3 regions of the Variovorax sp. 38R genome follow, and region 1 is predicted to be linked to each of the others. Evidence: riboswitches for the same ligand, from Rfam matches in the RefSeq annotation. Region 1 holds a riboswitch; each other region holds the start of a gene.
The links. Region 1 has a riboswitch for glycine ahead of IG196_RS02170 (D-amino acid dehydrogenase). Riboswitches for the same ligand answer to the same signal wherever they lie in the genome.

Region 1 (10,375 bases):
ACGCGCAGCGCGCCGCCCAGGGCCAAACCGCGGTACCACGCGAAGAAGCCGATCCACATCGAGAACATGCCCACGTAGGTGAAGCCGACCCAGGCCGACGTGGCCACGGGCTGCTGCGGCCACAGCGCGATCGTGGCGGGCAGCGATACGGGCAGCGCCATCACGCAGACCCAGCAGATCACGCGCTCGGCGCCGAGCGCGGGCGTGACCTGCGCGCCGTAGATGTAGCCGACCGACGCCGCGATGACCGCGCCGACCAGCAGCAGGTCGGCCCATTCGAAGCCGAAGCCGTGGCCGCTCTGTTGCGCGCGCAGCACCGAGAACACCACCACCAGCAGGCTGCCCGCGACGGCGCAGAGCCAGAAGCCCAGCCGCGCGCGCTGGTGCAGCACCCAGGCCGCGACCGCGGCCGTCACCAGCGGCAGCAGCGCCGTCACCACCGCCGCGTGGCTGGCCGTGACCACGCGCAGCGCGTAGCCCAGCAGCAGCGGATAGCCGATGGCGTTGCCCAGCACCGCCATGCCCAGCGGCTTCCATTGGTGCGTTGCCGGGCGCGGCGAACGCGTCACCAGCAGGAAGATGACCGACAGCACGCCCGCCAGCGCGGCGCGCCCGACCGTGACGAACCACGGGGACAGCTGCGGCGCGTCTTGCGTGCCCGTGGCCAGCCGCGTCATCGGCAGCGTGACGGCGAACAGCGCGACGCCCACCACGCCGAGCCACATGCCCAGCGTTTCGTCTTTTATGGCGAGCTTCATACGCTCACCATCCACCACGCCGTGAGGACGAGGATGAGGCCCATCGCGCGGTTGAACCACAGCAGGCGCGTGCCCTTGGCCAGCCACTCGCGCAGAAGCGCGCCGACCAGCGCATAGGCGAAGTTGCTGGCGAAGGCGTAGGTCAGCATCACGGGCGCGACGATGGCGAAGCGCGCGAACGCGTCGGGCTGGCCGGCGATCCAGCCGGCCACCAGCGTGAGCGCGAGCAGCCAGGCCTTGATGTTCACGAACTGCAGCATCACGCCCTGCGTGAACCCGACGGAGAGGCTGGCGTTGTCGGCCTTGCCGAGCTGGGCGCTGCCGCTGAGCTTGTAGGCCAGCCACAGCAGGTAGGCGATGCCCAGGCCCTTGATCGCCAGGCGCAGCGGCGGCATCGCCACCACCAGCGCGCCGAGGCCGGCCGCGCAGATCGCCAGCAGCAAGGTCCAGCCGACCGGCACCGCGACCACGAAGCGCATGGCGCGCGGCAGGCCGCCGTTGGCCGCCAGGGCGGTGGAGAGCGTGGTGTTGGGTCCGGGCGAGAAGCTCATCGCCGTGGCCAGCACCAGCAGCGCGGTGAATTCTTGCCAGTTCATGTCACAGACTCTAAACTTTGGACCATTACAGTTCCAGTACAGATGATCGAACAAATCTGAAATCTGTATTGGTCATTCCTTCGACACACACCGCAGTCTTTGTGCGATGCAGACCGACCCGATGCTGACCCGAACCTCCACCCAGTCCCTGACCGGGCAGCTGGCCGACCGCCTTGCCGAGCGCATCCGCAACCGGCTGCTGGCACCCGGCGCGCGCCTGCCCTCGGTGCGCGAATGCGCGCGCCAGCAGGGCGTGAGCCCGTACACCGTGGTTGCCGCGTACGACCAGCTGCTCGCGCAAGGCCTGGTCGAGGCGCGCCGCCAGCGCGGCTTCTATGTGCGCGACGCGGCGCCCGTGCCCGAGAGTTCGCGCAACCCGGCGCATGCCGCGCCCGAGGTCCCGCCGATGATGGCCTCGCGTGTACCGGCCGACGCCAGCTCGCTGATCCGCAGCATGTTTCACCGCCCGAGCGACAAGCCGCAGCCGGGCATGGGCGTGTTCCCGCCCGACTGGATGGCCTCGACTTTCCTGGCGACCGCGGTGCGCCGCGTGACGACCACGTCGGCGCTGCAGGAACTGTCGCTGCAGTACGGCGAGCCCTCGGGCGACTTGGCGCTGCGCCGCAGCCTGTCGCAGAAGCTGGTGCGCATCAACGTGCCGGCCGGGCCGGACCAGATCGTCACCACCATTGGCGCCACGCACGCACTCGACGTCGTGAGCCGCACGCTGCTGCGCGCGGGCGATCCCGTGATGGTCGAGGAGCCCGGCTGGGCGCTGGAGTTCGCGCGGCTCGAGGCGCTGGGCATGCGCATCCTGCCGGTGCCGCGCCGCGCCGACGGGCCCGACCTCGATGTGATGGCGCAGTACTGCAAGCTGCACAGCCCCAAGCTCTTCGTCAGCGTGAGCGTGCTGCACAACCCGACCGGCTACAGCCTCACGCCGGGCAGCGCGCACCGCGTGCTCAAGCTGGCGAACGAATACGACTTCCACATCGTCGAGGACGACACCTACAGCCACCTCGCGCCCGAGCACGCCACGCGGCTCAGCGCGCTCGACGGGCTGCAGCGCACGATCTACGTGAGCGGCTTCGCGAAGATCCTGGCGCCCAACTGGCGCATCGGCTTCCTGGCGGCGTCGCCCGCGCTGAAAGAGCGGCTGCTCGAGACCAAGCTGCTGGCCACGCTGACCTCGCCCACGCTGTTCGAGCGGGCGCTGTCGTGGTGCATCGACCAGGGCCAACTGCGCCGCCATTCGGAGCGCGTGCGCATCCGGCTCGACGGTGCGCGCGGCCGTGCGGTGAAGCTCGCCATGTCGCACGGCTGCACCTTCGCCTCGGAGCCCGCAGGGCTGTTCGGCTGGGTCGACACGGGCGTCGACACCGACGCGCTCACGCAACGCATGCTCGACCAGGGCTACCTGCTGGCGCCGGGCTCGCTGTTCCATGCGCGCCGCCCGCCGAGCACGATGATGCGGATCAACTTCGCGACCTCGCAGGACGCGGCGTTCTGGAAAGTTTTCAGCCGGGTCAGGGACGAGCTCTGATTCGCTTGCAAAGGGCTTGGAGTAAGCTGGCAACAGAAGAAAACCCAGCCAGGAGACCTCCCGCATGAGCAACGCCAGCAAACCCTTCGACTTCAGCCAGTTCGTCCCCGGATTCGACTTCCTGAAGAACCTCGCCGGCGGTGCCGCAGCGGGCTCCGGGTCGGTGCCCGGCATCCCCAGCCTCGCCAGCTGGGTCGCGCCCACCATGAGCGTCGAAGAGGTCGACAAGCGCATCCAGGAACTGAAGACGGTCCAGTACTGGCTCGAGCAGAACGGCCACGCGCTCAAGGCGACCATTCAGGCGCTCGAGGTGCAGAAGATGACGCTGTCGACCCTGCGCGGCATGAACGTGCGGATGGAAGACATCGCCAGCGCGTTCACCCAGCAGGCTGCGGCCATGGCGCCCGCGCCGGCCCCTGCTGCTCCGGCCCCGGCAGCCCGGCCCGAACCGGAAGCCGTCGAGGAAGAGGAAGAAGAGTTCGACGAGGCCGAGGAAGAAGCAGAAGAAGAAACCCCGGCGCCGAAGAAGAAGTCGCGCGCCAGGTCCGCATCGTCCAACGGTGCCGCCGGCGGGGTCGACCCGATGCAATGGTGGGGCTCGCTCACCGAGCAGTTCCAGCAGATCGCGAGCACGGCGCTGCAGGACGCAGCGCAGCTCAAGGTGCCGGCCATGGCGCAGCCGCTGGCCGACGCCGTGGAGCAGGCCATCGGCAAGGTGACGGCGGCGCGCAAGCCGGCCGCCAAGACTGCACCGAAGAAAACCGCCGCAAAGAAAGCCGCGCCGGCGCCCGCCGCGCGCAAGAAAACCACGTCCGCCGCCGCGCGCAAGCGAACCTCCGGCCGGCGCTGACGTCTTACAGCCACCTCTTCAGACGACGACGCACGGGTCGGTACGCACCATGAAACTGTTTCCCACCGGCCATGCCACCCACCCGCAATGGCGCATGGCCGCCGGCCTCGTGCTGGCCCAATTGCGCGCGCAGATGGCGCTGCCCGACTACGCGTCGAACCCGACGCTCGGGCTGCTGTACATCACCGACCACTACGCGAGCGAGGCGCAGGAGATCCTCGATCACCTGAGCGCCGAACTGCCGGAGGTGACCGACTGGTCGGGCACCGTCGGCATCGGTGTGTCGGCCAACAACGCCGAGTACTTCGACGAGCCCGGCCTGAGCCTGATGCTGTGCGCGCTGCCGAGCGACCAATACCGCGTGTTCTCGGGCGTGGCGCCGCTGGGCAGCTCTGAAATGAGCGGCTTCGAGGCGCACACCGCGCTTGTGCACGCCGACCCCGCCACGCCCGACCTGGGCGAGCTCATCGGCGAGATGGCGGGCCGTACCGACACCGGCTACCTGTTCGGCGGACTTTCGTCCGGCCGCGGCGGGGCGCTGCAGTTCGCGGTCGGCGGCAACGGCAACATCCGCGGCCACGGCGCGGCGGGCGGTGTGTTCTCGGGCGGCCTGTCGGGTGTGGTGTTCGGCGAGGGCGTGCGGCTGGTGTCGCGCGTCACGCAGGGCTGCCAGCCGCTGCGCACGGGCGGCGCGCGCGAGCGCGAGATCACCGAGGCCGACGGCAACCTGCTGCTGTCGCTCGACGGCGAGCCGGCGCTCGACGTGCTGCTGGCCGACCTGCAGGTGTCGCTCGACCGCCCGCAGGAAGCCATCGACGCCGTGCGCAACACGCTGGTCGGCCTGGCCGACGCGGGCAGCGACGGCCTGCGCCGCACCGGCGACCTGGGCGCCGACGTGCTGGTGCGCCACATCATCGGCCTCGATCCGACGCGCCGCGGCATCGCCATCGCCGACAACGCCGAAGCCGGCATGCGGCTGAGCTTTTGCCGCCGCAACGCGCAGGCGGCACGCGCCGACCTCATGCGCATCTGCGCCGAGATCCGCGAAGAGCTCGAGCCCGAAGAACAGACGCTGGCCACCGCGCGCGCCGTGGCGGCCGGCGAGGCCGAAGCCGCGCCGCATCCGGCGCGGCGCATCGCGGGCGCGGTGTACGTGAGCTGCTCAGGGCGCGGCGGTCCGCACTTCGGCGCACCGGGCGCCGAGCTGCAGATCGTGCGGCATGCGCTGGGCGACGTGCCGCTGGTCGGCTTCTTCGCCGCCGGCGAAATCGCACGCCACCACCTGTACGGCTACACCGGCGTGCTGACGGTGTTCACGGCGCCGGACTGACGGGAAAAAACGACGCGGCGCCTGCGCGCAGTTTTCGCAGGCGGCTCGCGTCGCTAGAATTCGCCCGCTTTCTTGAATCTCTGCTGCTGCAAGAAAGAGTGATCCGCGCGCCTCGAAGCACGCGGTCGATCTCTTTCGCCCCGCCACGCGATGTGACCGGGGCCCGGAAACCGACACGGTTTCCCCGAATGGAATTGCAGCCATGGGCAGCCCCACACACAGTCATTTTTCGAGACTCCAGCGCGCCTTTTCGCGCGCGAACATCGCCGTCGATTACCGCGACGGCATCTATCACCTGCGCAACGAGGCCGCGCAGGCGACCGTCCTTCTGCCGCACAGCCTGCCGCTGGAAGAAAAAGCCGTGAACCAGCTGCTGGCCTTCGCCAGCGTGCGCTCGCCCGACGGCGAACACGGCGTGTGCAAGGCCTGCGCGACGCCGGACTTTCATCCGGGCTCGGTCGCACCGGTGGGCAGCGTCGTCGCGACCGATGGCGACTTCGTGATTCCCGCAGCGGTCGGCACCGACATCAACTGCGGCATGCGCCTGCTGACCACCGGCCTCACGCTGGACCAGGTGGCGCCGCACAAGACGCAGCTGCTTGCGCGGCTCACGCGCAGCCTGCTCGACAACGGGCGCGACGTGCCGGTGCACACGGCGGCGTTTCGCGCGCTGTTCGACGAAGGGCCGGCGGCGTTCCTGGACGCGGTGCGCGGCGATGGGCTCTGGGCCTCTTGCGACCGCGATCGGCTGCAGGCCGAGATCGGCGCGTGCATCGGCCTCGCGAGCTTCGGCGGGCAGTCGCGGCACGCACCGCCGGCCTACACCGGCGCGCGCCACGAGGTGTTCCGTGACCCGTGCCTCGGCACGCCGGGCAGCGGCAATCACTTCGTCGAGCTGCAGGTGGTCGACCAGGTGATGGACCGGCACGCGGCGTACCGCGCGGGGCTCAAGGCCGGCGAGGTCGTCGTGATGATCCACAGCGGTTCGCGCGACATCGGGTTCCATGTCGGAGGCCGCTGGATGGACCGCGCGCGGGCCGAGTGGCCGCAGGGCCTGCGCCATCCGAAGAGCGGGCTGTACGGTCTGGCCGGACCGCTGGCGCAGGAATACCTCGAGGCCATGGGTGTGGCCGCGCGTTATGCGTGGGCCAACCGCGTCGTGCTGGCCGAGCTGGTGCGCAAGGACTTCGCCGAGCTGCTGGGCGCGACGGCGTCGACGCTGGTGGTCGACGTGCCGCACAACGTGGTGCTGCGCGAGCACGGCATGAACATCCATCGCAAGGGCGCGACGCCGGCGCACGCGGGCGACCTCGCGCTGATTCCGGGGTCGATGGGCGATCACTCGTACCTCGCGACCGGGCTGGGCCATGAAGACTGGCTGTGGTCGTGCAGCCATGGCGCCGGTCGGCGCATGCGGCGGCAGGAAGTGCGCGCGATGCGGCCTGCACCTGATGATGCGGACGCCAGCTGGCAGTGCGTGACGCTGCGCGAGGAGCGCCGCATCGAAGAGGCGCCGCAGGCCTACAAGCCGATCGGCGCGGTGATCGACGCGCAGGAAAGCGCAGGGCTCATCCGCTGCGCCGTGCGACTCAAGCCCTGGGTCACGTTCAAGGCGTGACCCGAGGGTGCGTGTCGTGTCAGCCCAGTGCGGGCTGCACGGCGCGCGGCGCGGGCGCCGGCATGCCGGCGAACGCGAAGTCGACCTCGGGCGCGAGCCCGCTCACGATGCGCGCGATCGACTTGCCCGAGCCGCAGGCGTGCGTCCAGCCGAGCGTGCCGTGGCCCGTGTTGAGGAACAGGTTCGGCAGCTTGGTCTTGCCGATCAGCGGCACGTTGCTCGGCGTGGCCGGGCGCAGGCCGGTCCAGAACTGCGCGCGCTCGGTATCGCCGGCGCCGGGGAAGAGTTCTTCGACGCGTCGCACGATCGCTTCGCAGCGCACGCGGTTCAGGTCGCGGTCGTAGCCGTTGAGTTCGGCCGTGCCGGCGATGCGCAGGCGGTCGCCCGACTCGGACGTGTAGCGCGAGAACACCAGCTTGTATTCGTCGTCGGTCAGCGAGACCTGGTGGGCCTTCGATGCGTCCTTCACGGGCAGCGTCACGGAGTAGCCCTTGGCCGGGTAAATCGGCAGGCGGATGCCCAGCGGCGCGGCGTACAGCGGGCTCAGCGAACCCATCGCGAGCACGAAGGCGTCGCCGCGGATGCGCTGGAAGCGGCCTTCGTTGTCGGTCGCCTCGATGTGGTCGATGCTGCCGCCGGCTTCGCGCAGCGCGGTCACGGTGTGGCTCATGAGGAACCTCACGCCGGCCGCTTCGGCCAGCTTCACGAGCTCGCGCGCAAAACGGTTGGCGTCGCCCGACTCGTCTTCGGCGGTGTAGGTCGCGCCGGCGAGTTGCGGGCGGATGTGGGCGAGGGCGGGTTCGATCCGGATGGCCTCGTCGGCCGAGATGACCAGGCGCTCGCAGCCCAGGGCGCGCATCTGCTCGGAAGGCTTGAGGGCGCCGTCGAATTCTTTCTGCGTCGTATAGAAGTGCAGGATGCCCTGCGTGCGCTGGTCATAGCTCAGGCCGGTGTCTCGACGCAATTGCTGCAACATTTCCCGGCTGTATGTACCGAGACGCACGATCTGTTCGATGTTGTGGCGGGTGCGCGCGGGGGTGCATTCGCGCAAAAACTGCAGACCCCAGAGCCACTGGCGCATGTCGGCGCGGATGCGGAAGAGCAGCGGCGCATCTTCCTTGCCGAGCCATTGCAGCACCTTCAACGGCGCGCTCGGATTGGCCCACGGTTCGGCATGGCTGACCGAGATCTGGCCGCCGTTGGCGAAGCTGGTTTCGGCGGCCGGGGTGGCCTGCCGATCGATCACGGTCACCTCGTGACCGAGTTGCTGGAGGTAATAGGCCGAAGTCACGCCGAGCAGGCCGGCGCCAAGAACGATCACACGCATTGCAAGTACCTTTGAGTTTGCAGCGCTTGAACGGCGGGCGTGGAGTGCTATTGAACCAATAGCAAGCAACCGGACGACCGATGTCCAAGTTGCCGCTCCCCCTGTCCTCGGTACCTGAGAGATTCACCCTGCTGCACCCGCAGCGGGTTTGCTCCTTCGGTGCGCCACATGGCGTGGCGGCTCTCCAGACGGCTGTATCGATGAGTGCAGTACTGACCCCTTGCCGATGTTCCTTGTTTGCACTTGGAACTTCGTCGGGCCGACCTGAGCGTTTATGGGAGTTTGCGCCTTCGGTAGGGCCTCCGTGAGGCCCGCTCTCCTGCAATTGTTTGTGATTGTAGGCGGGCCCCGCAAGCCGGCCAAGCCCTGTACATCCGCAGGTCACGCCGATGGGATAATTGACTGTTAATTTTCCGTAAAGCAAACTTTTTTCTACAGGCGAGGGACTCCATGATCCTGGTTACCGGCGGCGCAGGCTTCATTGGCGCCAATTTCGTACTCGACTGGATCGCGCAGGGCGACGAGCCCGTCGTGAACCTCGACAAGCTGACCTACGCAGGCAACCTCGAGACCCTCGCATCGCTCAAGGGCAACGCGAACCACGTCTTCGTGCAAGGCGACATCGGCGACAGCGCGCTGCTCGACCGCCTGCTGGCCGAACACAAACCGCGCGCAGTCGTGAACTTTGCCGCGGAATCGCACGTGGATCGCTCGATCCACGGACCGGAAGACTTCGTGCAGACCAACGTGCTCGGCACCTTCCGCCTGCTCGAGTCGGTGCGCGGTTACTGGAACGCCCTGCCGGCCGACCAGAAGGCGGCCTTCCGCTTCCTGCATGTGTCGACCGACGAGGTCTACGGTTCGCTCTCCAAGACCGACCCGGCCTTCACCGAAGAGAACAAGTACGAGCCCAACAGCCCGTACTCGGCCAGCAAGGCCGCCAGCGACCACCTCGTGCGCGCCTGGCACCACACCTACGGCCTGCCGGTGGTCACCACCAACTGCTCGAACAACTACGGCCCGTTCCACTTCCCCGAGAAGCTGATCCCGCTGATGATCGTCAATGCACTGGCTGGCAAGAACCTGCCCGTGTACGGCGACGGCATGCAGGTGCGCGACTGGCTCTACGTGAAGGACCACTGCAGCGCCATCCGCCGCGTGCTCGAAGCCGGCCGGCTCGGCGAGACCTACAACGTCGGCGGCTGGAACGAGAAGCCCAACATCGAGATCGTCAACACCGTGTGTGCGCTGCTCGACGAGCTGAGCCCGCGCGCCGACGGCAAGCCGTACAAGGAACAGATCACCTACGTCACGGACCGCCCGGGCCACGACCGCCGCTACGCCATCGATGCGCGCAAGCTCGAGGCCGAGCTTGGCTGGAAGCCCGCCGAGACCTTCGGCACCGGCATCCGCAAGACCGTCGAGTGGTACCTCGCGAACGGCGAGTGGGTGCGCAACGTGCAAAGCGGCGCGTACCGCGAGTGGGTCGAGAAGCAGTACGACGCCACGACGGCGAAGGCCGCCGCATGAAGCTGCTGCTGCTTGGCAAGGGCGGACAGGTCGGCTGGGAGCTGCAGCGCAGCCTTGCGCCGCTCGGCGAACTGGTCGCGCTGGATTTCGACAGCACCGACTTCCACGCCGACTTCAGCCGTCCCGAGCAGCTGGCCGAGACGGTGCTGGCCGTGCGCCCTGACGTCATCGTCAATGCCGCCGCACACACCGCCGTCGACAAGGCCGAGAGCGAGCCCGACTTTGCGCGCAAGCTCAACGCCACCTCGCCCGGCGTGGTGGCCGAGGCCGCGCAGCAGATCGGCGCGCTCATGGTGCATTACTCCACCGACTACGTCTTCGACGGCAGCGGCACTCGCCCCTGGAAAGAAGACGACGCGACCGGCCCGCTCAGCGTGTACGGCCAGACCAAGCTCGAAGGCGAGCAGCTGGTCGCCAAGCACTGCGCGAAGCACCTGATCTTCCGAACCAGCTGGGTGTATGCGGCACGCGGCGGCAACTTCGCCAAGACCATGCTGCGCCTGGCCAAGGAGCGCGACAAGCTGACCGTCATCGACGACCAGTTCGGTGCCCCCACCGGCGCCGAGCTGCTGGCCGACATCACCGCGCACGCCATTCGCGCCACGCTGCAAGACCCGACCAAGGCCGGGCTGTACCACGCCATCGCCGGTGGCGAGACCAGTTGGCACGGCTACGCGCGCTTCGTGCTCGAGATGGCGCAGCAAGCCGGCGTCGAACTCAAGGCCGGCCCGCAGGCCGTGGAAGCCGTGCCCACCAGCGCCTTCCCGACGCCCGCGACGCGGCCGCACAACTCGCGGCTCGACACCACCAAGCTGCAGACCAC
Region 2 (10,375 bases), 800 kb from region 1:
CATGCAGCGGCTCGCGCGCGCCGCGCGCCATGCGGCGCTCCAGCAGCGTCGCGGCCAGGCGGCCCGTGTCGGCCATGTCGATGTGCGGGTAGGTGCGGTAGGTGGCCAGCGCATCGGCCTCGGCCAGCATCTGGGCGGTGATGTTGCCGTGCAGGTCCAGGCTCGCGACGATGGGCACGTCAGGGCCCACGAGCGTGCGGATGCGCGCGATCAGCTCGCCCTCGGGGTCTTCCAGGTGTTCGGTCACGGCCGCGCCGTGCAGGTCGAGGTAGACCGCATCGATGCCGCCATCGGCCAGCGCGGCCGCCAGGTCTTCGGTAATGGCGCCCGAGATACGCTCGAAAGCGTCCTCGGTCACGTGCGCCGAAGGCGTGGCGCCGGCCCAGGCCGAAGGCACCAGCGACCAGCCCTTCTCGCGCGCCGCATCGATGAAGCCGCCGACGGGAATGTTGCGGCCCGCGTAGGCCTCGACGATCGCTGCGCCGCGCCGGTACGGCGGAAAGCTGGAGCCCGCATTGAACGCGGCCCAGTCGGCCTTGCTGGGTGCGAAGGTGTTGGTCTCGTGCTGGAAACCGGCGATGAAGACTTTCATGGCATCCTTTTTTTCATTGACGTGGGAACGAAGGAATTTCAGCTGCGTGCAAAGGCAAAGTCGCGACCCGGCGCGGCTGCCAGCAGTTTGCGCGTGTAGTCGTGTTGCGGCGCGAAGAACACGTCGCGCACTGAGCCGCGTTCCACGATTTCACCTTGGCTCATGACGATCACGCTGTCGCAGATCTGACTGGCCACGCGCAGGTCGTGGGTGATGAAGAGAATGCCGATCTTCAGCCGCTGCTGGATCTCGTCGAGCAGCCGCAGGATCTGCGCCTGCACCGACACGTCGAGCGCCGACACCGCCTCGTCGGCGATCAACACCTTGGGGTCGCAGGCCAGCGCGCGTGCAATCGAGATGCGCTGGCGCTGGCCGCCCGAGAACTCGCTCGGGTAGCGGCGCAACGCGTCGGGCGACAGGCGCACCAGACGCATCAGCTCTTCCGCCCGCGCCCAGGCCTGGCCGTGCGGCGTGCCGAAGTTCACCGGCCCTTCGACGATGGAGTCGCCCACGGTCTGGCGCGGGTTGAGCGAGCGGTACGGGTCCTGGAAGATCACCTGCACCGTGCGCCGGAACGGCGACAGCGCGCGCCCCTTGGCATGCGCGACCGACCGGCCATCGGCAAAGATGTCGCCCGAGGTCGGGTCGATCAGCCGCGCGATGCAGCGCGCCACCGTCGACTTGCCCGAGCCCGATTCGCCCACGATGCCCACGGTTTCGCCGGGCCGCACCGCGAGCGACACGTCGCGCGCGGCCTTCACCGTGCGGCGCTTGCCGGGCCAGCTGCCCGTGACGTAGGTCTTGCAGATGTTCACCGCGTTGAGCAGCGGATAAGCGTCCACGACCGGCGGGCGCTTGTGCGCGGAAAGCTCGGGCACCGCATCCAGCAGCATCTTCGTGTAGGGCTCGCGCGGCGCCGTGAGCACCGCCATCTTGTCGCCCTTCTCGATCATGGCGCCGAGCTGCAGCACCACCACCTCGTCGGCAATCTCGGCCACCACGCCGAAGTCGTGCGTGATGAAGAGAACGGCCGTGCCGCTCTCGGTCTGCAGTTCGAGGATGAGCTTGAGGATCTCGGCCTGCGTCGTCACGTCGAGCGCGGTGGTCGGCTCGTCGCAGATCAGGAGCGCGGGCTTGAGGATGAGTGCCATCGCGATCACGATGCGCTGGCGCTGTCCGCCCGAGAGCTGGTGCGGGTACGAGGCGTAGATGCGCTCGGGCTCCGGCAGCCGCACGCGCGCCATGATCGCAAGTATCTTCTGCCGCCGCTCGGCCGCGCCCATGTGCACGTGCTGCGCCAGCATTTCATCGATCTGCGCGCCGCAGGTCATGACGGGGTTGAGCGCGGTCATCGGCTCCTGGAACACCATCGCCATCGACGGGCCGCGCAACTGGCGCAGGCGCGACGTCGGCGCGGTGAGCAGGTTCTCGCCCTGCAATTCGATGGTGCCGCGCACCGGCGCGAGCCCCGCGGGCAGCAGGCCCATCACCGCATTGGCGATGACCGACTTGCCCGAGCCCGATTCGCCGAGCAGGCAGACGATCTTGCCGGGCGGCACGTCGAAGGACACCTTGTCGACCGCATGCGGCCGGTCGCCGCCGCGCGGCAATGCGATGGCAAGGTCGCGAACCGAAAGTACGGGGGTTTGTTGCGTCATGGCTCAGCCTCCGCGCTTGTTGAACTTGGGGTCGAGCGTGTCGCGCAGCCCGTCGCCCAGGATGTTCACGGCCAGCACGGTGAGCGCCAGGAAGATGCCCGGGAACAGCACGTTGTGCGGATACTGGTTGAACTGCGCGCGGCCCTCGGCCATGATGTTTCCCCAGGTCGCCATGTCCGCCGGCAGGCCCACGCCGAGGAACGACAGGATGGCCTCCACCAGGATCGCCGAGGCGCACACATAGGTCGCCTGGATGATCAGCGGTGCAATCGCATTCGGCAGGATGTGCCGCGCAAGAATCTTCCAGGTCGGCGTGTCGAGCGCGATGGCCGCCTCGACGTACGGCTCTTCGCGCACCGTGAGCACCACCGAGCGCACCAGCCGCGCCACGCGCGGAATCTCGGGCACCGCGATGGCGACCACCACGGTGAGCAGGCTGCCGCCGAACAACGCCACGAGGCTGATCGCGAACAGGATGCCGGGGATGGCCATGACGCCGTCCATCAGCCGCATGATCACGCTGTCGATGCGGCGAAAGTAGCCGCCCAGCAGGCCCACGAGCATGCCGAGCACCATGGCGAGCGCGGCCACGGCCACGCCCACCGTGAGCGACACGCGCGCGCCGTACAGCGTGCGGCTCCAGATGTCGCGCCCCAGGCTGTCGGTGCCCATCACGAACAGATGCTCGAAGGTGTCGCCGGCCAGGCTGTTGAACTCGCCGCGCGTGCCGGGCATGAGGTTGCCGCTGCCGGGGTCGATGGCCGTGGGGTCGATGGTGCCGAGCCACGGCGCGGCCAGCGACATCAGCACGAGCAGCAGCAGCACGCTGCCGCCCGCGCGCACCGACCAGTCGGCCAGGATGCGCGTGAGCAGCGAGCGGCGTTGCGGCGGTGCCAGCGGTTCGATGGCGATGTCCGGCACAACTGCTGCGGCTCCGGCTGCTGCGGCGGCCGACATGGAAAGGGTCGAATCGGTCATGGTGTTTCCGTTCACTTCGTTCAGTACCGGATGCGGGGGTCGAACACCAGGTAGCTCAGGTCGATCAGCAGATTGATGAGCACGTAGATGACGGAGAAGAACAGCGTGATGCCCTGGATCAACGGGAAGTCGCGCGACAGCACCGCGTCGACCGTGAGCTGCCCGAGCCCCGGAATGGCGAACACCGTTTCGGTGACCACCACGCCGCCGATCAGCAGCGCAATGCCGATGCCGATGACCGTGACGATGGGAATGGCCGCGTTGGCGAGCGCGTGGCGCATCAGCAGCCGCGTCTCGGAGATGCCCTTGGCGCGCGCGGTGCGGATGTAGTCCTCGGTCATCGCCTCGGCCACGGCCGCACGCGTGACGCGCGCGATCAGCGCCACGTAGATGATCGACAGCGTGATCGACGGCAGGATCAGGTGCTTGAGCCACAGCAAAGGCCCCTGGCTCAGTCGCTGGTAGCCCTGCACCGGCAGCCACTGCAGGTGCAGCGCGAAGATCCAGATGAGCACGTAGCCGATCACGAACGCGGGGATCGAAAAGCCCATGACCGAGAAGCCCATCAGCATGCGGTCGAGCCAGCCGCCGTGGCGCCACGCCGCGAGCACGCCGAGCGGCACCGCGATGAGGATGGTGGCCACCAGCGTCACGGCCGCGAGCGACACCGTGGCCTCGATGCGCTGGCCGATCAGTTCGACCACCGTCTTCTTCATGAAGTACGACTCGCCGAGGTTGCCCTGCAGCAGCTGCGCGCTCCAGTGGAAGAACTGCACGGGCAGCGACTCGTTGAGCCCCAGCTGCTCGCGCACCTTGGCGATGTTCTCGCTGGTGCCGCTGTCGCCCACGATGGCGGCCGCGGGGTCGCCGGGCGCGAGCCGCAGCATCAGGAACACGATGAGCGCGACGATGACGAGCACCGGCACGGTCGAGAGAATGCGGCGTGCAAGAAAAAGCAGCATGGTGACTCCCGGGTCCGGCCGCGTCAGTTCTTCTTCAGGTTCCAGAACACGGCGACCGGCGAGCGCACCACGCCGCTCACCACGCCCTTGCGGTAGGCCGTGAGCGGCTTGTACTCGCCGATGGGTGCGTAGATGCCGGTGTCGTACACGCGCTGCTGGATGGCGGTGGCCAGCTCCTTGCGTTGGGGTTCGTCGCTGCTGGCAAGGAAGTCGGACTTGAGCTGCTCCAGCTTGTCGTCGGTGGCCCAGCCGAACCAGCCCTTCTCGCCATTGCCCGTGAGCGGCGCGAAGAACATCGGGTTCATGTTGTCGGCAATGCCCCAGCCGGTGATGAAGAGGTTCCAGCCGCCCTTGTCGACCGGATCTTTCTTCGCGCGGCGCGTGACCAGCGTGGGCCAGTCCATCGACTGCATGTCGACGTTGAAGCCGGCCTGCTTGAGCAGCTGCGCCATCACCGGCGGAAACTTGTTGAGCACCGCGAAGTCGGCCGGGTACATCAGCACCACGGGCTTGCCGTCATACCCTGCCTCCTTGAGCAGCGCCTTGGCTTTTTCGAACTGCGGCTTGCCGGTGAAGTAGCCCGTCTTGTCGGAGGCGAAGGCCGAGCCGCAGGGGTAGATCGATGCGCAGCCGTTGTACAGCTCCTTGTGCACCAGCTGGGCGCGCATCAGCGCCTCCTGGTTGATGGCCATGAAGGCCGCCTGCGCGATCTTCGGGTTGTCGAAGGGCGGGATCAGGTGGTTCAGGTGCAGCGCGAACGAGCCCTTCGACACGGGGCTGTCGAGCGTGATGGCGGGGTTGTTCTTGAGCGCGGTGTACTGCTCGGAGGGCACCCACTCGATCATGTCGACCTCGCCGTTGGCCAGCGCATTGGCCTGCGTCTGCGCGTCCTTCAGGACGATCCACTCCATGCGGTCGACGTACACGTTCTTGCCACCGGCCGTGCCCGACGGCGCCTCGGTGCGCGGCACGTATTTGGTGTTCTTCAGGTAGACGATCTTTTCGCCGGGGCGGTATTCGTCCTTCTTGAAGATGTAGGGGCCGGAGCCGGTGGCGTCGTCGATTTGCTTGTCGGCCGGTGTGGCCGCCACGCGCGCCGGCATGATGAAGGGCGGGTTCGACGACGGCTTGCTCAGCGCGTCGAGCACCATGCCGAAGGGCTCCTTGAAGACGAACCTGAAGCTGTTGGCATCGACCGCCTCGGTCTTGTCCAGGGCGGTGAACATCTTCTGGCCCAGGCCGTCGCGCTGGCCCCATCGCTTGAGCGATGCGAGCACGTCTTCCGGGGTGACGGGTTTGCCGTCATGGAAGGCCAGGCCCTTGCGCAGCGTGAAGGTCCAGGTCTTGCCGTCGGCGCTGGTCGTGTACTTGTCGACCATCTGCGGCAGCACCTTGCCCTGGGCGTCCACGCCGAAGAGCGTGTCGTACACCATGTAGCCGTGGTTGCGCGTGACGAAGGCGGTGGTCCAGATCGGGTCGAGGATCTTCAGGTCGGACTGCGGCACGAGGCGCAGCACCTTGCCGGTGTCCTGCGCGAAGGAGGAGGCCGCTGCCGCGGCCAGCAAGGCACCTGCGAACAGGGCTTTCAGTTGTCGTGTCTTCAGCATGGGTCAGTTCTCCGGTTGAAAAAAGAGGGGCGCGCGCGCGGGCAACGCCGGGGGCGCGGGCGTCGTGCGGCGGTGCGGGAAACAGGTCATGGAAAAGGCTCCGGAGCGAACACGGACACACCGCGCTCATCGCGCGGCGTGCCCCTGCTGTCCTTTTGCCTGAGAGATTCACCCTGCACGCACATCGCGCAGGGCTTGCCCCTTCGGCGGCTGCCCTCGGTCCCTGCAAGGGGGCCGGTCAGCGCTCTCCAGCGTTAGAAAAATCCAGTCTTGGGACCTGAGCGTTATGGGCTATCGCCTTCGGTAATGCACCAGCTCGACGCATCGAGCCAGGCATTTCTCCTGGATGCTTTCTTCAAAGCAGTTTGCGTGCCACGGAGTGGCATGGGCCGCGGCAGCGGGGTCATCGGGGTTTCTCCGACCGCGCCCGGGCTCGACCGGGCGACAATGGGGGGCTCCGGCGAAAGTCCATTTCGCCCAATGAAATTTCAGCCCTCTCGACAACCCAGAACCTACGGAAGCAAGCGCATGAGCACGAAGCAACCCACCATCGTCTACACCCTCACCGACGAGGCGCCGCTGCTGGCGACCTACGCCTTCCTGCCCATCGTGCGCGCCTTCACCGCGCCGGCCGGCATCAACGTGACGACGAGCGACATCTCGGTGGCCGCCCGCGTCCTGGGCGAATTCCCCGAGTTCCTGAGCGACGACCAGAAGGTGCCCGACAACCTGGCCGAACTGGGCAAGCTCACGCTGCGGCCTGACGCCAACATCATCAAGCTGCCCAACATCAGCGCCTCGGTGTCGCAGCTCAAGTCGGCCATCAAGGAACTGCAGGGCAAGGGCTACAAGATTCCCGACTACCCGGAGAACCCGACCTCGGACGAGGACAAGGACATCCGCACGCGCTACAACAAGTGCACCGGCAGCGCCGTGAACCCCGTGCTGCGTGAAGGCAACTCCGACCGCCGCGCGCCCCGCGCCGTGAAGGAATACGCCCGCAAGAACCCGCACAGCATGGCCGAGTGGAGCCAGGCCTCGCGCTCGCACGTCTCGCACATGCACGGCGGCGACTTCTATCACGGCGAAAAGTCCATGACCCTGGACCGCGCGCGCAACGTCAAGATGGAGCTGATCACCAAGAGTGGCAAGACCATCGTGCTCAAGCCCAAGGTCGCCCTGCTCGACCGCGAGATCATCGACTCCATGTTCATGAGCAAGAAGGCCCTGCTGGCCTTCTATGAAAAGGAAATCGAAGACGCGCACAAGACCGGCGTCATGTTCTCGCTGCACGTGAAGGCGACCATGATGAAGGTCTCGCACCCCATCGTGTTCGGCCACTGCGTGAAGATCTTCTACAAGGAAGCCTTCGAGAAACACGGCAAGCTGTTCGACGAGCTGGGCATCAACGTCAACAACGGCATGGTCGACCTGTACAACAAGATCGCCACGCTGCCCCAGAGCACGCAAGACGAGATCAAGCGCGACCTGCACGCCTGCCACGAAGGCCGCCCCGAGCTGGCTATGGTCGACTCGGCCAAGGGCATCACCAACTTCCACTCGCCCAACGACGTGATCGTCGATGCATCCATGCCCGCCATGATCCGCAACGGCGGCAAGATGTGGGGCGCCGACGGCCGCCTGAAGGACGTCAAGGCCGTGATGCCCGAATCGACCTTCGCCCGCATCTACCAGGAGATCATCAACTTCTGCAAGTGGCACGGCGCCTTCGACCCCAAGACCATGGGCACCGTGCCCAACGTCGGCCTCATGGCCCAGAAGGCCGAAGAGTACGGCTCGCACGACAAGACCTTCGAGATCGCCGAAGACGGCATCGCCAACATCACCGACCTGGACACCGGCGAAGTGCTGATGAGCGAAGACGTCGAAAAGGGCGACATCTGGCGCATGTGCCAGGTCAAGGACGCCGCCATTCGCGACTGGGTGAAGCTGGCCGTCAACCGCGCACGCAACTCCGGCATGCCGGTCGTGTTCTGGCTCGACGCCTACCGTCCGCACGAGGCGCAGCTGATCACCAAGGTCAAGATGTACCTGCACGAGCACGACACCACGGGCTTGGACATCCAGATCATGAGCCAGGTGCGTGCCATGCGTTACACGCTGGAGCGCGTCGTGCGCGGCCTGGACACCATCAGCGCCACCGGCAACATCCTGCGCGACTACCTGACCGACCTGTTCCCCATCATGGAACTGGGTACCTCGGCCAAGATGCTGTCGATCGTGCCCCTGATGGCCGGCGGCGGCATGTATGAAACCGGCGCGGGCGGCTCGGCCCCCAAGCACGTGCAGCAGCTGGTGGAAGAAAACCACCTGCGCTGGGACTCGCTCGGCGAATTCCTCGCGCTGGCCGTGAGCCTGGAGGACCTGGGCCTGAAGACCGGCAACGCGCAAGCCAAGATCCTGTCCAAGACGCTCGACGCGGCCACGGGCCAGCTGCTCGACAACAACAAGAACCCGTCGCCCAAGACCGGTCAGTTGGACAACCGCGGCAGCCAGTTCTACCTGGCCATGTACTGGGCCCAGGAACTCGCCGCGCAGACCGAGGACAAGGACCTGCAAGCCAAGTTCAAGAAGCTCGCCGAGGCGCTCACCGCCAACGAGAAGAAGATCGTCGACGAACTCGCGGCCGTGCAGGGCAAGCCCGTGGACATCGGCGGTTACTACCTGGCCGACCCGAAGAAGTACGAAGCCGTGATGCGCCCGAGCGCCACGCTGAACGCGGTGCTGGCACCGGCGGTCTGATCGCGCTGTGCCTGCGCCTTCCGGGTCTGTGCTGACCCGGAAGCCTTCCTACCAACGGCCTGTTGCTCGCGCGGCAGGCCGTTTGTCTTTGCATCTTCCATCGCACAGCGCGAGACTAGACTGCGATTCCCCGCCCCACTCACTGCAAGAGAAAAGAAAGGCAGGCCCCTCATGAAACTCCGTCTGCTTGCTGCAGCTGCCGCCTCGACCCTGCTCGCGGCCGTTGGCGGCGCCCACGCCCAGAGCAACTGCGACACGCTGCGCGCCGAGATCGAGGCCAAGATCGCCGCGTCGGGCGTCACCAATTTCAGCGTCGTCACCGTCGATGCCGCCGCCACGGCGAGCGGCCAGGTCGTGGGCAGCTGCGACCTCGGCACCAAAAAGATCGTCTATCAGCGCGAAGGCGGTGCGGCCTCGCCGCCCCCGGCCTCCACGTCGGCCCCCGCGCCACGCGGCGCGCCCCTGCTCACCGAGTGCAAGGACGGCTCGGTGTCCATGGGCGGCACCTGCAAGCCCTGAGCGCAGGGCAGCATCCCGTGATCTGGCCCGCCCTGCGCCTCTTCTTCGGCCTGTTGACCCTGTTGGCGATCGGCTGGCAGCTGACGATCCATGTCCGCATGGGCTTCAACGTCGTCAACTTCTTCAGCTTCTTCACCAACCTCTCGAACCTGTTCGCGGCGATCGTGCTGGTGCTCGGCGCGCGCCGCCTCTGGCAGCCAGCGTCTACAGGGCCCGACGAAGGGCTGCGCGCCATGTCGGCCGTGAACATGGTGGTGGTCGGCATCGTCTTCTCGCTGCTGCTGCGCGACGTCGACCTCGGCGCGCTGCGACCGTGGATCAACACGCTGCTGCACCACGTGATGCCGTGTGTCGTGCTGCTCGACTGGCTGCTGCAGCCGCCGCGCACGCGGCTCGGCAGCCGGCAGCTGCTGTGGATACTCGTCGTCCCGATGGTCTACCTGGCCTACACGCTGGCGCGCGGCAGCAGCACCGGCTGGTATCCCTACCCCTTCCTCAACCCCGCCAATGTGGGCGGCTACGGCGGCGTGGCCGTCTATGCGGCAGGCATCGCGCTGACCTTCGGGATGGCGGGATGGGGGTTGTTGGCGTTGGGGAACCGGCTGGGGCAGCGCAGCGCGGAAGGCTGACGGCGCTGTCAGCGCGCTGTGCCGAGGCCCTCGCACAGGCCTTCAATGTCGGCGTGCAACATGCCGAGTGAAGCGATCGCGAACCGCTGAAGCGATGCGCGATCGGTCGCACTGAAGAACGATGCAGCACCAGCCGACGGATGCGCTTCATCGCGTCGATCTTCATCCCACGCGAGCAACTGCATCAACGTGTGCGCGCCCTGCACCACGTCGCGCGCATCGCCGAGGAACACGGCGTACTGCCGCTCCTTGGGGTCGAGTCCCTGCACGGGATCCAGACAAAGGGGTTGAATTGCGCACTGTCATGCGCAGTGCTCGATGACTTGGCCATGTGGGCCCTTCCTCGCATTTTTGCTGTTGCTACAACCGCAACCACGCTGCGAAGCGAGGACGGCGGCTCGAATGCCGCGATTCTTCAGGCTGCTAAACCCGGCCCCGCTCATCACGAGGCGACTGGAATGTAAAGGCGGGGTGGGCTCGCGTCAATCGCTCTTCGAGCGCTGCTCCTCGCATCGCACATCTTGGGTCATGCCAGTGCTGATCCGAAGTTCCAGTTTCCTTCGTTCGGCATTCCATTCAACTGCGGTCTGCTCCGTATCGAGCAGCACGCTCGATGCGACCGAATCGTGGATCCAGCGCGTACTGTCGCTCAGGCCCTGTCCACTGA
Region 3 (10,375 bases), 2.0 Mb from region 1:
CGCGCGGCCTGCCCCGTGCCCGACGAGACGCCCGTGGCCATCGCCTCGCCGGCTCGGACCATCGAAGGCATCGTGCGCGCCGCCGAGGCCAGCGATGCCGACTGGGGCCCGCGCACCGCGCTCAACCTGCCGTCGCTGGCCACCACCGTGGGCGAGATGGCCGCCGCACTCGAACGCGTGGCCGGCCGCGCCGCCACCGACCTGCTCGACCGCACGCCCGACGCCACCATCGGCCGCATCGTGAAGACCTGGCCGGGCCGCTTCGACACCCCGCGCGCCCGGGCCCTGGGCCTGGCGGCCGACGCGTGCTTCGACGACGTGATTCGCGCCTACGTCCGTGAAAGTCCCGACGCGGTGAAACTGGTTATTCGTGCATAGTCATTTCTTTGCGTGAAACCGGTCTCAGGCTGTTTTGCGCGCCCCCTTTTTTCACCCGAGGAGACAGACAAATGAAGTTGACCCGACTGGCCGCCGGCCTGGTTCTGGGCATGGGCATGGCCTGCGCCGCTTTTGCGCAGACGACCATGAAGATCAGCATTTCCACCGCGCAGAACTCGCACCAGGGCGTGGCCATCGACACCTTCGCCAAGGAAGTCGAAAAGCGCACGGGCGGCCGCTACAAGGTCCAGACCTTCTACAACGGTGCGCTCGGCGGCGAACGCGAGTCGATCGAAGCGGTGCAGCTGGGCACGCAGGAACTGGCCTTCTCCTCGACCGGCCCGATCCCCAACTTCGTGCCCGAGACCAAGATCCTCGACGTGCCCTTCCTGTTCCGCGACAAGGCCCATGCACGCGCCGTGCTCGACGGCCCCATCGGCCAGGAAATGCTGACCAAGTTCGACGCCAAGGGCTTCAAGGCGCTGGCGTGGGCCGAAAACGGCTTCCGCCACATGACCAACAGCAAGCGCGACGTGAAGGCCCCCGAAGACCTCAAGGGCCTGAAGATGCGCACGATGGAAAACCCGGTGCACATCGCCGCCTACAAGGGCTTCGGCATCGTGACCACGCCGATGGCCTTCCCCGAAGTGTTCACGGCGCTGCAGCAAGGCACGGTCGACGGCCAGGAGAACCCGCTGCCGGTGATCATCTCGGCCAAGTTCGACCAGGTGCAAAAGCACCTCTCGCTGACCGGCCACGTCTACTCGCCCTGCATCTTCGTGATGAACAAGGGCACCTTCGACAAGCTGAGCGCGGCCGACAAGCAGGCCTTCATCGACGCCGCCAAGGAAGGCACCAAGGCCAACCGTGCGCGCGTGGACGAAGACGACTCGAAGGGCGTGGCCGACCTGCGTGCCAAGGGCATGACGGTGATCGACAACGTCGACAAGGCCAAGTTCGTGGCGGCGCTGGCACCGGTGAATGCCCAGTTCGAAAAGGACTTCGGCAAGGCCAACCTCGACAAGATCCGCAACTTCAAGTGATGACCCGGCGGCTGTCCTCCTGACAGCGTCGATGCCCGCCCAGCTTTGTCTGGCGGGCTTTTTTCGTTGAGAACCCGAAGAAACCGAAGAAACCGAACCATGCGAGCTGTTGTGTATGAAAGATAAATTCCTCGCCATCGAGCGCTGGACCACCGGCGTGTCGATGGTCGCCGCCTGCCTGATGCTGGTGATTGCCTCGGCGCTGGGCGTGTTCCAGATCGTCACCCGCTTCGTGCTGGAACAACCCGCCGAATGGAGCGAAATCCTGATCCGCGTGAGCCTGATCTGGATGGTGTTCCTGGGCATTCCGATGGCCTTCCGCCAGGGCGCAATGGTCAGCGTCGACGTGCTCTACCGCTGGAGTTCGCCGCGCGTGCGCCGCGTGCTCGACGCCGTGGTGTCGCTGGCCGCGCTGGCGCTGATGCTGGTCATTCTCTGGTGGGGCTGGGACTATGCGATGCGCGGGCGCGTGCAGTCGATGGCCGGCCTCGAAAGCCTGTCGATGGTCTGGGCCTACCTGGCCATGCCCGTCGGTTCCGTGTTCTGTCTGTTCGGCATTGCCGGCAATTTTCTCGATCCCAAGCGGCTCGAACTGGAGACCGCGCAATGAGCGTCGTGATGGTTGCAACGATGGTGCTGTGTTTTGCACTGTCGGTTTCGGTGGCCGTGTCCATCGGTCTGGCGTCGATCCTGGGCATCCAGGTCACCAACGCCAACATGCTGATCTCCGTGAAGGAGATGTTCAATTCGATCAACAAGTTTCCGCTGGCGGCCATTCCGTTCTTCATCCTGGCCGGCAACCTGATGGAAACCGGCGGCATCTCGCGCCGGCTGGTCGAGTTCGCCAAGAGCATCGTGGGCGGTGTGCAGGGCGGCCTGCCGATGACCTGCGTGCTGACCTGCATGATCTTCGCGGCGGTGTCGGGCTCGTCGGTGGCCACCACCTTCGCGATCGGCGCCATCCTGATCCCCGCGCTCATCAAGCACGGCTACCCCACGTCGTACGCGGCGGCGCTGCAGGCCACGAGCGCCGAGCTGGGCGTGATCATTCCGCCGTCGATCCCGATGATTTTGTACGGCGTGAGCGCCGAAGTCTCGATCGGCGAGCTGTTCATCGCGGGCTTCGGCCCCGGCATCCTGATCAGCCTGGCGCTCATGCTGTTCGTGTGGGTCTACTGCAAGTGGAAGGGCTGGGGCAAGACCGACGGTGAAGGCCGCATGCCTTTCGGCCGCGCGCTGTGGCAGGCCGGCTGGGCGCTGCTGATGCCGGTGATCATTCTGGGCGGCATCTACGGCGGCATCTTCACGCCGACCGAAGCCTCGGCGGTGGCGGTGTTCTACGCGCTCGTCGTGGGCATGGTGATCTACCGCGAGATCAAGATCACCGACCTGTTCGCGATCCTGCGCAAGTCGGTGCTGTCGTCGGCGGTGATCATGTTCATCATCGCCAACGCCGGCCTGTTTGCGTTCCTGATCACGCGCGCCGGCGTGCCCGACGCCATCGGCCACTGGCTGCAGGAAGTGCTGAAGTCGCCCGCGATGTTCCTGCTGGGCGTGAACGCGGCGCTGTTCGTGATCGGCATGTTCATCGAGACCAGCGCGGCCATCATCGTTCTGGCGCCGATCCTTGCGCCGGTGGCGGTGCACTTCGGCATCGACCCGGTGCACTTCGGCCTGATCATGGTGGTGAACCTGGCGCTGGGCATGATCACTCCGCCCTTCGGCGTGAACCTGTTCGCGGCCTGTACGGTGGCGCGCATCTCGCTCGACCGGATCGTGAGACACCTGATCCCGTTCGTGCTGGTGATCCTGGCCTGCCTGATGGTCATCACCTACGTGCCCTGGGTCTCGCTGTCGCTGCGCGACCTGGTCTACAGCCGGTAGCCGCGCGGCGCCACGCCCACCCGCACACGGCGGGCGGCCTTCACGGGCCGCCCGCCGTGTCGTTTCAGCGCTTCGGTTCCTGCTGCAGGTACTGGCTCGGCGGCATGCCGAGCGTGCGGCGGAACATCGCGGTGAAAGCGCTCGGGCTCTCGTAGCCGTGCGCCAGCGCCACCTCCAGGATCGACGCGCCCGCGGCCAGCCGCGGCAGGCTCAGCAGCAGCCGCGCCTTTCGGCACCACGCGCCGAAGGTCATGCCGGTCTCGCGTTCGAACAGCCGCGCCAGCGTGCGCGCGTTCATGTGCAGCTGCGCGGCCCAGCCGTCGAGCGTGGCGGGCTGCGCGGGGTCGCGGATCAGCGCCTCGCACAGCGCGGCCAGGCGCGCGTGGCGCGGCATCGGCACATGCAACGACAGCGCGGGCGCGGCCTCGATCTCGTCGAGGATCAGCTCCATGACGCGCTCGTCGCGCCCACCCGGCGCGTAGTCCAGTGGCAGCGACACGGCCGCCACGATCAGTTCGCGCAGCAGCGCCCCCACATGGATCACGCGGCAGTCGGTGCCCGGGTCGGCGCGCGTGCCAGGCTCGACGAAGACGGTGCGCATCTGCACCTCGCCCGCCATGCGGATCTGGTGCGTCATGCCCGGCGGCACCCAGACGCCGCGCCCCGGCGGCACCACCCAGCTGCCGGCCGCGGCGCTGACCATCATCACGCCCGAAATCGCATGGATGAGCTGGCCGCGGCGGTGCGCATGCGGCGGAATGAAGGCATCGCCCGCCGGATCGGTGGCGAGCACGGCCACGGCGCGCGGGGTCGATTCGCCTTCTTCGGGGCGCAAGTTCAGTTTGTCCATTTCACGACGATGTTTGCACATTCGTAGCGAGAACATCTTTCCGTGTCTTCCTACGATGGCTTTTCCTCCCTTTTTCTCAAACCGGACATCGAAGAAAGAAGCCATCGCATGAACACGCGCCGACTCGGGCTGCTCACCGGCACCCATGCCGTCAACGACCTCTACCAGGGCCTCGTGCCCGCGCTGCTGCCCTTCATGGTGCTGGAGCGCGGCTACAGCTACACGGCCGTGAGCGGCCTGATGCTGGCGGCCACCGGGCTGTCGAGCGTGGTGCAGCCGCTGTTCGGCCTGTACGCCGACCGCCACCCGCGCGCCTGGCTCGTGCCCGTGGGCTTCCTGGTGGCGGCGCTGGGCGTGGTGCTGGCGGGCCTGAGCCAGAGCTACCTGCTGACCTGGATCGCGGTCGCGCTGTGCGGGCTGGGCATCGCGGCCTACCACCCGCCCGCCACCGTGGCCGCGCGCGCGGCCGGCGGCGCTTCGCAGAAAGCGATGAGCGTGTTCTCGGTGGGCGGCACCATCGGCGCCTCGTTCGCGCCCGTGCTGGCGGCCACGGTGGTGGGCGGCGGCAGCCTGTCGCGCAGCTACCTGCTGGGCATTCCTGCGGTGGCGATGGGCGTGGTGTGGGTCGCGGTGAACGCGCGGCGCGGTGCCGTCGCCAGCCACGCGGCCGCCGCGGCGGCGCGCGCCGCACAGGCCCGCGCCCAGGTGCTGAAACCGCACAACGACTGGCGCGCCTTCAGCCTGCTGGTCGCGACCATCGTGGGCTGGTCGATCCCTTACGTCACGGTGCTGTCGATGCTGTCGCTGCGCATCACGCGCGACCTGCACGGCACCACCTTCCAGGGCGCCGCGGCGCTCACCGCCTTCACCGCCGCAGGGGCCGTCGGCACGCTGGCCGGCGGCTGGCTCGGCGACCGCATCGGGCGCATGGGCACGATCCGCTGCGGCTATTTGCTCGCGTTGCCGGCGATGGCGGGTCTCGTGCTCGCCTCGACGCCCGCCGCGGCGCTGGCCTGCACCGCGTGGCTCGGCATGAGCATGTTCCTGCCCTTCGCCGCGCAGGTGACGCTCGCGCAGGACTACCTGCCGCGCAACCCGGCCACGGCCAGCGGCATCACGCTCGGCCTCGCGCTCTCGGTCGGCGGGCTGGTGTCGCCGCTGTTCGGCCTGCTGTCGGACGCGCGCGGGCTCGGCGTGACGCTCACGGTGGTGCTGTGCGTGCTGTGCGTCGCGACCGTGCTGGCCTTGCGGCTTCGCAACCGCACGGTGCAGGTGATGGCGGGCGAGGCTGCTGCGGCCTGAGTTCTGCCCCGCGCCCCGAGCCGCAGACCCACCGGAATCCGGAGGCGATTCGACGCCGCACGCGCCCTCTTTCACTGCCAGAATCAATGCAAGCTTCGACGTCGAGCCTGACAGACCCGAAGAAGGAACAAGGACGCCATGCATCGAATCGCCGCCCAAGGTTGCAGCCTCGCCGCCGCCGGCCTGCTGGCCACGGCCGGTTTCGCGGCCACGCCGGCCGCTGCGCCTGTGCCGTCGTCTGCGGCAGCACCCGTCATTTCGGCCAACCCCGTCGCCACCCTCGCCGAAGTGGAAACCGCCGTGCGCGCCTGGGCTGCGGCCTGGTCCGCCCGCGACGTGGAGCGCTACCTTGCCGCCTACGCGCCCGACTTCACCCCCGCGCGCAGCCAGACACGCGAACGCTGGGAGGCCGACCGGCGCACCCGCATCACGGGCAAGTCGCGCATCAGCGTGGGCATCGAGGGGCTGGTGATCAGCATCCAGGGCACGTCGGCCAGTGCGGAGTTCCGGCAGGTCTACCGTGCCGATGCGCTGACCGAAACCGACCGCAAGACGCTCGAGTTGCAGCGCGTGGGCACGCGCTGGCTGATCCGCAAGGAAAGCAGCGCGGGCAACTGACGCGCGTCAGCATGCCCTCTGTAGGCAAATGGTTCACGAAGGTGTCACCACTTGCAACGATGCTGCAGCCTTCGACCTCCGAAAGCTGTGGCCGCCATGTTTCCCACCAAGACCGAGAAGGCACGCGACGAACTCCAGGCCGGGCAGCGCACGCTCAGCCAACGTGAGCGCGCCCTGCTGCTCATGGCCGACGGCCGGCGCTCGCTGACCGACTTCAGTCCGCTGTTCCCCAGCCGCGTCGAGGCCGAGCAGGCGATCCAGGGGCTGATGCAGCGGGGCTACCTGCAGGATGCGCGACCGGTCGTCGCTCAACCTGCGCCGGCCCCCACGCCCGTCCCGGCGGCCGAGCCGATCCAGGTCGCCACGTCGGCCGACAGCTTCGACGGCAAGCGCTCGCTGGCCACCACGCGCATGTTCCTGTTCGACATCTGCGAGCGCATGTTCGTGCGCCGCGACCCGCGCTTCGCCAACCAGATGCGCGACGCCCTGCGTGAGGCGCGCGACCGCGAGGCCATGCTCACCATCGCCGCGCTCATGCTCTCCGAGATCGAGAAAGCCGCCGGCCCCGAGCGCGCCGACTCGCTGCGCGAGCGCATCGACAAGCTGCTGCCGCTGGCCGAAACCGTGCACTGAACCTGGCGGCCACGGGTCGCCATCCCTCAACCAGGGGACGCGGGCCCCCGGGGCTGCTTGCTAGAACCCAACTCCCAAAACAAGGAGGTTCAGCATGCCAAATCCGCAGAGCTATCACTTCACGCTTCCCAAGTCGAGACGACCGGGCGAAGTCTCCCTCAACGAGCCCTGGTACCCCGGCGTCCAGCCCTACTGGCCGACGTGCACCACGAAGCGGTCGGTCGATCCGATCATGGGCATCACCACGGTGGTCATCCATGCCACGGCCGGCGGATCGTCTTCCGGCGCCATCTCGGTCATGAAAAAACCGACGGATGCGGCTTCGTTCCACTGGCTGGTTCCCGATGAGGACGAACCCCAGCACGGTGAACTCGTCTGGGCCTGCGTGCCGGAGGCGCTCGCGGCATGGCACGTGCGCAATGCGGCCTCGCACCCCGATGTGAACGACGGCGCCAAGCGCGTCAACCACTGGTCGCTGGGCATCGAGGTCGTGAACAAGCAGAAACTCGACCCCTTCTCCGACTGGCAAGTCGAAATCACGGCGCGCATCGTTCGCCACTGCTGGGCCAAGTACCCCAACCTCGCCCACGTGGTCTCGCACGCCAAGCTGGACCCGGATCGCCGCACCGATCCGGGCACCTTGTTCGATTGGGAACGGTTCAAGCACCTGGTGCTGAATGGCGAGGCCGATGCCATTCCCGTGGCGGTCGCTTCCGCCAAGCCGCTCTCCCAACTGAGAGCGTCCCAGGCGCTGGGGTGCTGCCACACCTGAGGCCCCCACGAGCACTTCGACACCAGCCCCGGCCCCGCGATCCACTACACTCGCCGGGTCAGGAGAGAGCCCCGCGCGACGGGGCCGCCGAAGGCGCAGGGGTTCCCCGAACGCTCAGGCAAAAGGACTGACAAGACGCCGGCAACCACCGGCGTTTCCTTGCTGGAGAGAGGCCGTGGCATTGCATGCGGCCCACCGAAGGAGCAAACCCCGATCGTGGGGCGAATCTCTCAGGTAAAGCGGACAGCAGGGGTGGCCCATGGCGTTGCAGCCATGGATTTCGACTGCCCCTTTGGAGTGCCCCGTGGCTGCTTCTTCCGCTTCCTCCGACGCCCAACTTCTCAAGACACCGCTGTACGACCTCCACGTCGAGCTGGGCGCCCGCATGGTGCCCTTTGCGGGCTATTCGATGCCGGTCCAGTACCCCGCCGGCCTGATGGCCGAGCACAAGCACACGCGCGATGCGGCCGGCCTGTTCGACATCTCGCACATGGGCCAGCTGCGTCTCGTCGGCCCCGACGCCGCCGCCGCCTTCGAAACCCTGATGCCCGTCGACGTGGTCGACCTGCCCGCCGGCAAGCAGCGCTACGGCCTGCTGCTGAACGACGAAGGCGGCATCCTCGACGACCTGATGTTCTTCAATGAAGGCCACGGCTCGATCTTCGTGATCGTGAACGGCGCCTGCAAGGTGGCCGACATCGCCCACATCCAGGACAAGATCGGCGCGCGCTGCGAAGTGCAGCCCCTGCCCGACCACGCCCTGCTGGCGCTGCAGGGCCCGCAGGCCGCGGCCACGCTGGCACGGCTGTCGCCCGGCATCGAACGTTTCGTGTTCATGACCGGCGGCGCGGTGCAGATCGGCGGCATTGCCGCTTTCGTCACCCGCAGCGGCTACACCGGCGAAGACGGCTTCGAGATCTCGGTGGCCGGCAAGGACGCCGACGCCCTCGCCCGCCTGCTGCTCGCGCAGCCCGAAGTGAAACCCGTCGGCCTGGGCGCGCGCAACTCGCTGCGGCTCGAAGCCGGCCTGTGCCTGTACGGCAACGACATCGACACCACCACCACCCCGGTCGAAGCCTCGCTCAACTGGGCGATCCAGAAGGTGCGCCGCGCGGGCGGCGCGCGCGAAGGCGGCTTCCCGGGCGCAGCCAAGGTGCTGGCCCAGCTGGCGGCCGTCGCCTCGGGCGCGGCCGGCCACACCGACCACGAGACGCTCACGCGCAAGCGCGTCGGCCTGGTGGCGCTGGAACGCATTCCGGTGCGCGACGGCACGCTGCTGCAGTCGCTCGAAGGCCATGACATCGGCACCGTCACCAGCGGCCTACTCGGTCCCACGGCCGACCGCTGCGTGGCCATGGGCTACGTGGCCGCCGCCTTTGCCGAACCCGGCACGCGCGTGCAGGCCATCGTGCGCGGCAAGCCGGTGCCGATGGAGGTGTCGACGATGCCTTTCGTGCCGACGCGCTACTACCGCGGCTGACCACCACTGAACACCGCAGACCCGGCTAGGCTCTGCACCCCGATTCCATTTTTTCCACGAGGAGTTTTTTCATGAGCATCAAATACACCAAGGACCACGAATGGGTGGCGGCCGAAGGCGGCGCCGCCACCGTGGGCATCACCGTGCATGCGCAGGACGCGCTGGGCGACGTGGTGTTCGTCGACCTGCCCGAAGTCGGCAAGACCTTCGCACAGGGCGAAGTCGCCGGTGTGGTCGAGTCGGTCAAGGCCGCCGCCGATGTGTTCATGCCCGTGTCGGGCGAGATCACCGAAGTGAACGAAGCGCTGCGCGCCGACCCGTCGCTGGCCAACAGCGACCCGCTGGCCTCCGGCTGGTTCTTCAAGGTCAAGCTGAGCGAGCCCGCACAGCTCGACGCCCTGCTCGACGCAGCGTCCTACGACAAGTTCGCCGCCGAGTCCTGATCCGCTGAGTCTTCAGCCACCTTCGTTCCTTCTTCCCCCGAGCCCTCACCGCCATGCCGATTCCCGCCCTTCCCTCTTTGCAAGCCCTGGAGAACGCCGAAGAATTCCTCGCCCGCCACATCGGCATCGATGCAGCGGACGAGGCGCGCATGCTGCCGGTGATCGGCTCGGAAACGCGCGCGGAGCTCATCGACGGCATCGTGCCGGCGGCCATCCGCCGTGCCCGGCCGATGCGCCTGCCCGCGCCGGTGACCGAAGCCGACGCGCTGGCCGAGCTGAAGACGCTGGCGTCGAAGAACAAGGTGTTCAAGAGCTTCATCGGCCAGGGCTACTACGGCACGCACACACCGGGCGTGATCCTGCGCAACATCCTGGAGAACCCCGCCTGGTACACGGCCTACACGCCCTACCAGGCCGAGATCTCGCAGGGTCGCATGGAAGCCCTGCTCAACTTCCAGACGATGGTGTGCGACCTCACGGGCATGGCCATCGCCAACGCGTCGATGCTCGACGAGGCCACGGCCGCCGCCGAGGCCATGACGCTCGCCAAGCGCAGCGTGAAAAGCAAGAGCAACGTGTTCCTGGTGTCGGGTGACTGCCACCCGCAGACCATCGAGGTCATCAAGACCCGCGCCGCGCCGCTGGGCATCGAGGTGAAGGTGAGCACCGTGTCGGAAACGCTGCCGCACCTGATGGTGAGCGGTGAGTTCTTCGGCGTGCTCGCGCAGTACCCCGCCACCACCGGCCACGTGCACGACCTGCGCCCGCTCGCGGGCCACGCGCACCAGTGCGACGCCGCCTTCATCGTCGCGGCCGACCTGCTGGCGCTGACGCTCTTGGTCGCCCCCGGCGAGTTCGATGCCGACATCGTCTGCGGCACCACGCAGCGCTTCGGCATGCCGCTGTGCAACGGCGGCCCGCACGCCGCCTACCTGGCCTGCCGCGATTCGTTCAAGCGCTCGCTGCCCGGCC

Region 2: it holds a riboswitch for glycine, as region 1 does, so the genes downstream of both, IG196_RS05790 (ABC transporter substrate-binding protein) here and IG196_RS02170 (D-amino acid dehydrogenase) in region 1, are expected to answer to the same signal.
Region 3: it holds a riboswitch for glycine, as region 1 does, so the genes downstream of both, gcvT (glycine cleavage system aminomethyltransferase GcvT) here and IG196_RS02170 (D-amino acid dehydrogenase) in region 1, are expected to answer to the same signal.

Annotation. Positions count from the first base shown of each region.
Region 1 covers NZ_CP062121.1:492,390-502,764, forward strand. Annotated here, with positions in the region: gene IG196_RS02140 (DMT family transporter) at 1-758, opposite strand, end outside; gene IG196_RS02145 (LysE family translocator) at 755-1,354, opposite strand; gene IG196_RS02150 (PLP-dependent aminotransferase family protein) at 1,476-2,897, shown strand; gene IG196_RS02155 (PhaM family polyhydroxyalkanoate granule multifunctional regulatory protein) at 2,962-3,747, shown strand; gene IG196_RS02160 (FIST C-terminal domain-containing protein) at 3,797-5,077, shown strand; gene IG196_RS02165 (RtcB family protein) at 5,280-6,695, shown strand; gene IG196_RS02170 (D-amino acid dehydrogenase) at 6,715-8,022, opposite strand; glycine riboswitch at 8,114-8,220, opposite strand; glycine riboswitch at 8,265-8,354, opposite strand; gene rfbB (dTDP-glucose 4,6-dehydratase) at 8,473-9,552, shown strand; gene rfbD (dTDP-4-dehydrorhamnose reductase) at 9,549-10,375, shown strand, end outside.
Region 2 covers NZ_CP062121.1:1,292,260-1,302,634, reverse strand. Annotated here, with positions in the region: gene IG196_RS05810 (M81 family metallopeptidase) at 1-592, opposite strand, end outside; gene IG196_RS05805 (dipeptide ABC transporter ATP-binding protein) at 631-2,250, opposite strand; gene IG196_RS05800 (ABC transporter permease) at 2,254-3,228, opposite strand; gene IG196_RS05795 (ABC transporter permease) at 3,249-4,190, opposite strand; gene IG196_RS05790 (ABC transporter substrate-binding protein) at 4,214-5,797, opposite strand; glycine riboswitch at 5,935-6,059, opposite strand; gene IG196_RS05785 (NADP-dependent isocitrate dehydrogenase) at 6,326-8,560, shown strand; gene IG196_RS05780 (DUF1161 domain-containing protein) at 8,732-9,079, shown strand; gene IG196_RS05775 (Pr6Pr family membrane protein) at 9,097-9,708, shown strand; gene IG196_RS05770 (hypothetical protein) at 9,717-9,977, opposite strand; gene IG196_RS05765 (hypothetical protein) at 10,191-10,375, opposite strand, start outside.
Region 3 covers NZ_CP062121.1:2,529,713-2,540,087, reverse strand. Annotated here, with positions in the region: gene denD (D-erythronate dehydrogenase) at 1-378, shown strand, start outside; gene IG196_RS11505 (TRAP transporter substrate-binding protein) at 450-1,421, shown strand; gene IG196_RS11500 (TRAP transporter small permease) at 1,537-2,031, shown strand; gene IG196_RS11495 (TRAP transporter large permease) at 2,028-3,305, shown strand; gene IG196_RS11490 (AraC family transcriptional regulator) at 3,370-4,155, opposite strand; gene IG196_RS11485 (MFS transporter) at 4,264-5,457, shown strand; gene IG196_RS11480 (hypothetical protein) at 5,596-6,075, shown strand; gene IG196_RS11475 (hypothetical protein) at 6,172-6,708, shown strand; gene IG196_RS11470 (N-acetylmuramoyl-L-alanine amidase) at 7,007-7,480, shown strand; glycine riboswitch at 7,530-7,616, shown strand; glycine riboswitch at 7,633-7,737, shown strand; gene gcvT (glycine cleavage system aminomethyltransferase GcvT) at 7,785-8,960, shown strand; gene gcvH (glycine cleavage system protein GcvH) at 9,032-9,403, shown strand; gene gcvP (aminomethyl-transferring glycine dehydrogenase) at 9,457-10,375, shown strand, end outside.